Linked DNA regions of Novosphingobium sp. G106. The protein of the gene in region 1 interacts with the protein of each later gene in a pairwise test. Links are inferred from orthologs where the notes say so. Each region holds a gene or a part of one and is shown in the gene's direction. Other genes may lie near its edges.

Region 1 (3,165 bases):
GCTCGGCGCCAACCGTTTCCAGACCTTTACCCGCGTGATCTTTCCGGCGATTGGCCCGGCGCTGCTGACCGGCTTCGCGCTGGCCTTCGCCCGCGGCGTCGGCGAATACGGCTCGGTGATCTTCATCTCGGGCAACATGCCCGGCAAGACCGAGATCGCGCCGCTGCTGATCGTCACCCAGCTCGAACAGTACAACTATGCCGGCGCCACCGCGATCGCGACGGTGATGATGTTGGCGAGCTTCGCGGTCCTGCTGCTGATCAACTGGATCCAGGCCACCTCGCGCGCGAGGGCCATCACATGAGGGTCCGCTCCACCACCGAAGACCGCCTGACGCAGATCTCGCTGATCGGCATCGCGCTCGCCTTCCTCGGCTTCTTCCTGCTGCTGCCGCTGATCGCGGTCTTCTCCGAAGGCCTTGGGAAAGGCATCGGCGCTTTCATCGAGGCGATCAAGAACCCCGATGCTCTGGCGGCGATCCGGCTGACGCTGATCATCGCGGGGATCACGGTGCCGCTCAACATGGTCTTCGGCCTCGCCGGCGCCTGGGCGATCACCAAGTTCAGCTTCCCGGGCAAGAGCCTGCTGATCACCTTGATCGACCTGCCCTTCTCGGTCTCGCCGGTCGTCTCGGGCCTGATCTTCGTGCTGCTGTTCGGTGCCCACGGCTATCTCGGCCCCTGGCTCCAGGCGCACGACCTGAAGATCATCTTCGCGGTGCCCGGCATCGTCCTGGCGACGCTGTTCATCACCTTCCCCTTCGTCGCACGCGAGCTGATCCCGCTGATGATGGAACAGGGCAAGGCCGATGAAGAGGCCGCGATCTCGCTGGGCGCCAGTGGGTTCCAGACCTTCTGGCACGTCACGCTGCCCAATGTGCGTTGGGGCCTGCTCTACGGCGTGCTGCTGTGCAACGCGCGCGCCATGGGCGAGTTCGGTGCGGTCTCGGTGGTCTCGGGCCACATCCGCGGCATGACCAACACGATGCCGCTGCATGTCGAGATTCTCTACAACGAATATGACTTTGTCGGTGCCTTCGCCGTGGCTTCGCTGCTGGCAGTGCTCGCGCTGGTGACGCTCGTCGCCAAGAGCGTGCTGGAGTGGCGGTTCGACGTTCACGGGGGGACAGGACATTGATTACGGTAAACCAAGTTACGAAGCGCTTCGGCGACTTCCCGGCGCTGCACGGCATCGACCTCAAGATCGAGCCCGGCGAGTTCATCGCCCTGCTTGGCCCCTCGGGCTCGGGCAAGACGACGCTTCTGCGCATCATCGCCGGCCTGGAATTCCAGGATTCGGGCCAGGTGCTGTTCAATGGCGAGGACATGTCGAAAGTCGGCGTGGGCGACCGCGGCGTCGGCTTCGTCTTCCAGTCCTATGCGCTGTTCCGCCACATGACCGTGGCCGAGAACGTCGGCTTCGGCCTCAGCGTCAAGAAGCGCCGCGACCGGCCCAAGAAGGCCCAGATCAAGGCGCGCGCCGAGGAACTGCTGCGCCTGGTCAAACTCGACGGGCTCGGCGACCGCCTGCCCAGCCAGCTGTCGGGCGGCCAGCGCCAGCGCGTCGCCCTCGCCCGCGCGCTGGCGATCGGGCCCAAGCTGCTGCTGCTCGACGAGCCGTTCGGCGCGCTCGACGCCAAGGTCCGCAAGGACCTGCGCCGCTGGCTGCGCGAGCTGCATCACCAGATGGGCCTGACCTCGATCTTCGTGACTCACGACCAGGAGGAAGCGCTCGAGCTCGCCGACCGCGTCGTGGTCATGGATCACGGCAAGATCGAGCAGATCGGCACGCCCGAGGAAGTCTACATGGAGCCGGCGACGCCTTTCGTCGTCGACTTCGTCGGTGAGACCAACAAGCTGCCCGACGGCAGCCACGTCCGCCCGCACGACATCGAGATCGTCGACAACGGCGCTTCCGAGGACAGCTGGAGCGTGGTCGTCGACAACGTCTTCCGCAAGGGCGGCGCCTGGCGCGTCGAGGGCGTGCTTGAAGGCAACGGAGTCATCGAGATCGATCTCGATGCCGACCAGCCCGCGCCGATGCTCGGCAGCACCATCCGGATCCGCCCGATCCGGTCCAAGAATTTCACACCGCAAGGAGCCCAGCCATGACCAGCAACCACCCCGAACAACAGCAGCCGCTGTCACCGGAAGCGGCGCGGATCCTCGAAGAGAGCATCATCAGCGTCCGCGAAGCCCTGACAGGCCTCAAATACGGCAACGTATCCCTCACCGTCCACGAGGGCCGCGTCGTCCAGATCGACGTGACCGAAAAGAAACGGCTCAAGCCGAACTGACCGGTCACCCGCGTTTCGTCACATCCCTTTCAACAACCCAAATCAAGACATCGCTGACTGCCAACCGGTCCACTGGAGGCGTCGAGATCTCTACCAGGAGAATAACGATGATTTCCCGTACCGTGTTGCTGGCCAGCGCCGCCGGCATAGCCCTTCTTGCGTCTCCCGCTTTTGCCGAAGACTCCGCAGCCGCCGATGCGGCCACAGCATCTTCCGCGAACAACGAAATCATCGTCACAGCCCAGCGCCGTGAGGAGAAAGCACAGGAAGTGCCGATCGCGCTGTCCGTGATCGGCGGCCCGGAGATCGACTCCAAGGGCGCGTTCAACATCAACCGCCTGCAGCAGAGCCAGCCTTCGGTGCAGTTCTATTCGAGCAACCCGCGCAACTCCGCGATCAACATCCGCGGTCTTGGCGCGCCGTTCGGCCTGACCAATGACGGCATCGAGCAGGGCGTGGGCTTCTATATCGACGGCGTCTACGTCGGCCGTGCCGGCGCATCGACTTTCGACTTCGTCGATATCCAGCGTGTCGAGATCCTGCGCGGACCGCAGGGCACGCTCTACGGCAAGAACACCACCGCCGGCGCCGTCAACGTCACTACCCGCGCGCCGAGCTTCGAGCCCGAAGGCCGTGTCGAACTGAGCAGCGGCAACTACTCCTTCATGCAGGCCAAGGCTTCGGTCTCAGGACCGATCGTCGCCGATACGCTCGCCGCCCGCCTCTCGGCATCCTACTCGAAGCGTGACGGCACGATCGACAACGTTCGAACAGGCGAGGACCTGCACCGCATGAACAGCTTCAGCACGCGCGGCCAGTTGCTGTGGAAGCCGTCATCCAGCCTCGATTTCACCCTTGCCGGTGACTAC
Region 2 (3,122 bases), 140 kb from region 1 along the record:
GCGAGGCTGAGGCCGAGGCGGCGGAAGCGCGGATCGAGCGAGCCATCGGCTGACGTAGCGAGGTGCATCAGCGGACCACCCTGCGCACTCTTGTCGTCGAGCTGGGCGATCATCGTCTCGGGATTGAGGCCGAGCGCGCGGATCGCTGAAGAGGCGCGCTCCGAACGCCGGTCGGCGAGGCGGGTCATGTTCTCGACGAAGGCGAGCTGGCGCGCTTCGATGCGGGCCAGGCCGGCGGCCTCGGGCAGCGCAGCGCTGACCTTGTCGACGGTCCGCTTGGCCTCGCTGCTGCTGTTGGAAACGGTTTCGCCGGCCTTGGCATCGGCTGGTAGCTCGCCGACCTGGCTCTCGACCATCTTTTCGATGAAGTCCTGCCGGCGGGCGAGGTCGGCGGCGGTCGCGTCGAGGTTCTTGCGGTAGGCGGAGACGCGGCTCTCGGCGGAGGCTACATCGGCTTCGCGGTTCAGCAGCGCCAACCGATTACGCGTCGACAGGATCTGCGAAATGGCGACACTCGCCATGGTGACGATCCAGGCCGCGAGCAATAGCGCGACGACGCCGGCGACCGCCATCTGCAGCCGCGAGGAAATCTTGATGAAACGGACCTGTCCCTGCGAACGCATGAAAAACTCGCGTTCGGGAAACACCGCCCGCAGGCGGCTCTGCATGCCGCCGGCAGTTGCAACTTTCAAAGCGACCCCGTGCTTATAGCCTTTTTACCCCACGGCTGGCGCGGCTAGCAGCTTCATTACCTAGGGGCGAATCCCTAGGGACGATTCACGCCGAGTCGAGCGCCGGTAGCGACGAATGGTGAAAAGTGCGCACAACGCGCGGGTTCGCGCCTCACATTTAGGTAACGATTTAGTTGGAGGGGCGATTCGCTCCCAACTCTATCGCCGGTCGGATACACTGCGGTGACAGGCGCGCCGCCGGGTGCTAGGCGCGGGATCATGGCTACGCAGACTCTCGTTACGGAAACCCCCGAGGCGCTCGTCGCCCGCATGGCCGAGACCGGCCGCGCCGCGCAACGTCGGTTGGCGCTTTTGTCCGACACCGAGAAGGCCGCTGCACTGCGCGCTGCCGCGCAGGCGCTCCGTGATGCCGAGGGCGAAATCCTCGCCGCCAACGCGCGCGACTATGCCGCGGGAGAGGCCAACGGCCTGACCGGTGCCATGCTCGACCGGCTGAAGCTCGATGCGAAGCGGCTGGCCGGCGTTGCCGATGCCGTGGCCCAGGTCGCCGAGCTGGCCGATCCCGTCGGCCAGGTCATCGATCGTAGCGAGCGACCCAACGGCCTCCGGCTCAGCCGGGTGCGTGTGCCGATCGGGCTGATCGGCATTATCTACGAAAGCCGCCCCAACGTTACCGCCGACGCCGCGGCCCTTGGCTTCCGCTCGGGCAATGCCGTGCTGCTGCGCGGCGGCAGCGAGGCGGTCAATTCCAACCGCGCGATCCACGCGGCGCTTGTCCGCGGGCTCGAATCGGTCGGCGCGCCCGTCGATGCGATCCAGCTCGTGCCCACGCAGGACCGTGCGGCGGTCGGCGCCATGCTGACCGCTGCCGGCCTGATCGACATGATCGTGCCGCGCGGCGGCAAGAGCCTCGTCGCGCGCGTCCAGGCCGATGCCCGCGTGCCCGTGCTCGCGCACCTCGATGGCATCTGCCACACCTATATTCATTCGTCTGCCGATCCGGAGATGGCGCGGACTATCGCGCTCAACGCCAAGATGCGGCGCACGGGCATCTGTGGGGCGATGGAGACATTGCTGCTCGACGCACTGTTTCCGCATTCGGCCGATGTCGTGACCGCATTGCTCGACGTCGGCTGCGAACTGCGCGGCGATGCCCGTGCCTGCGCGCTCGATCCGCGCATCCTGCCGGCAGCGGCCAACGACTGGGATACCGAGTACCTCGACGCGATCCTTTCGGTCGCGGTGGTCGACGGGCTCGACGCGGCGCTGGCGCATATCGCGCAGCACAGCTCACACCATACCGACGCGATCGTCACGGCCGACGACGCTGCGGCCGAGCGATTCCTCGATGAAGTCGACAGCGCCATCGTCATGGTCAACGCCTCGACCCAGTTCGCCGACGGCGGCGAATTCGGCCTCGGCGCGGAGATCGGCATCGCCACGGGCCGCCTCCACGCGCGCGGCCCGGTCGCGCTCGAAGGGCTGACGACCTACAAGTGGGTCGTGCGCGGAACCGGCCAAGTTCGTCCTTGAGCAGAGGATTGCCGCGCTACGTCGGCCTGCTCGGCGGCAGCTTCAATCCAGCGCACGGCGCGCATCGGCGGATCACGCTGTTCGCGCTCGATGCGCTGGAGCTCGACGAGGCCTGGTGGCTGGTTTCACCGGGCAATCCGCTGAAGCCTACGCAAGGCATGGCGCCGCTGTCCAAGCGCTTCGCCTCGGCCCGGCGGACGGCCCGCCGCGCCCCGATCCGGGTCTCGGCCGTCGAGCGCGAACTGGGTACGCGCTATACCGCCGAGACGCTCAAGAAGCTGCAGCGCCGCTATCCGAACCGGCGCTTCATCTGGCTGATGGGGGCCGACAATCTCGCCCAGTTGCACCGCTGGAAAGACTGGCGAAAGCTCGCCCGGTCCATGCCGATTGCAGTTGTCGCCCGTCCGGGGTATGATGAAGCCGCTGTCGCGAGCCCCGCGATGGCCTGGCTCAGGCGTTTCCGGACGTCCGCCGCCAGTATCCGCAACCGGACTGGATGGAGCGCTCCGGCGCTGGTGTTATTGCGTTTCGATCCCGATAGGCGTTCGGCCACGGCAATCCGCCAGGCCGATCCGCACTGGGCAGACAGCCTCGAAACAGGCGGTTTGCGCGACGGGGTAACGCACCGTTCCATCCCATCGGGTGCGGAATGAGCCCAAAGGGCAAACCCGCGAGCGCGCTGACTTCCTGCGGTAACATTTTCCGATCAATTCTTGACCGCGTAAGCGCGCTTCCCATTTGTCATAGTGTTATTTCAGAGGAGCAATTTCGACTTACATGAACCAGGCGCAATCCCAGCCGGCCGCCGCCGGCGCTGCCGCCCCCGCCCCAGCTTCTCCCGTCGCTGCTGAGCAAGACTCGCTGCACGCGCTGGTGCTGACCTCGCTTGACGACGAT

The links.
Region 2: the proteins of KRR38_RS21300 (region 1) and KRR38_RS20590 interact in binary tests that used the Escherichia coli proteins (3 or more experiments, as listed by UniProt). The link is inferred for Novosphingobium sp. G106 from one-to-one orthologs.

The regions. Positions count from the first base shown.
Region 1 is NZ_JAHOOZ010000001.1:4,429,740-4,432,904, reverse strand. Bases 123-3,122 are described here. They hold KRR38_RS21300 (sulfate/molybdate ABC transporter ATP-binding protein), read left to right. Parts: upstream 123-1,133; coding sequence 1,134-2,111; downstream 2,112-3,122. Other genes in these bases: KRR38_RS21290 (TonB-dependent receptor), read left to right, coding at 2,404-3,122; KRR38_RS21295 (YezD family protein), read left to right, coding at 2,108-2,296; cysW (sulfate ABC transporter permease subunit CysW), read left to right, coding at 301-1,137; cysT (sulfate ABC transporter permease subunit CysT), read left to right, coding at 123-304. In the rest of the region: more of cysT, read left to right, coding at 1-122; more of KRR38_RS21290, read left to right, coding at 3,123-3,165. UniProt on the Escherichia coli protein: Part of the ABC transporter complex CysAWTP involved in sulfate/thiosulfate import. Responsible for energy coupling to the transport system.
Region 2 is NZ_JAHOOZ010000001.1:4,291,730-4,294,851, forward strand. The notes cover bases 131-3,087. They hold KRR38_RS20590 (glutamate-5-semialdehyde dehydrogenase), read left to right. Parts: upstream 131-950; coding sequence 951-2,225; downstream 2,226-3,087. Other genes in these bases: KRR38_RS20585 (peptidoglycan DD-metalloendopeptidase family protein), read right to left, coding at 131-692; KRR38_RS20595 (nicotinate-nucleotide adenylyltransferase), read left to right, coding at 2,234-2,878; rsfS (ribosome silencing factor), read left to right, coding at 3,003-3,087. In the rest of the region: more of KRR38_RS20585, read right to left, coding at 1-130; more of rsfS, read left to right, coding at 3,088-3,122. UniProt on the Escherichia coli protein: Catalyzes the NADPH-dependent reduction of L-glutamate 5-phosphate into L-glutamate 5-semialdehyde and phosphate. The product spontaneously undergoes cyclization to form 1-pyrroline-5-carboxylate.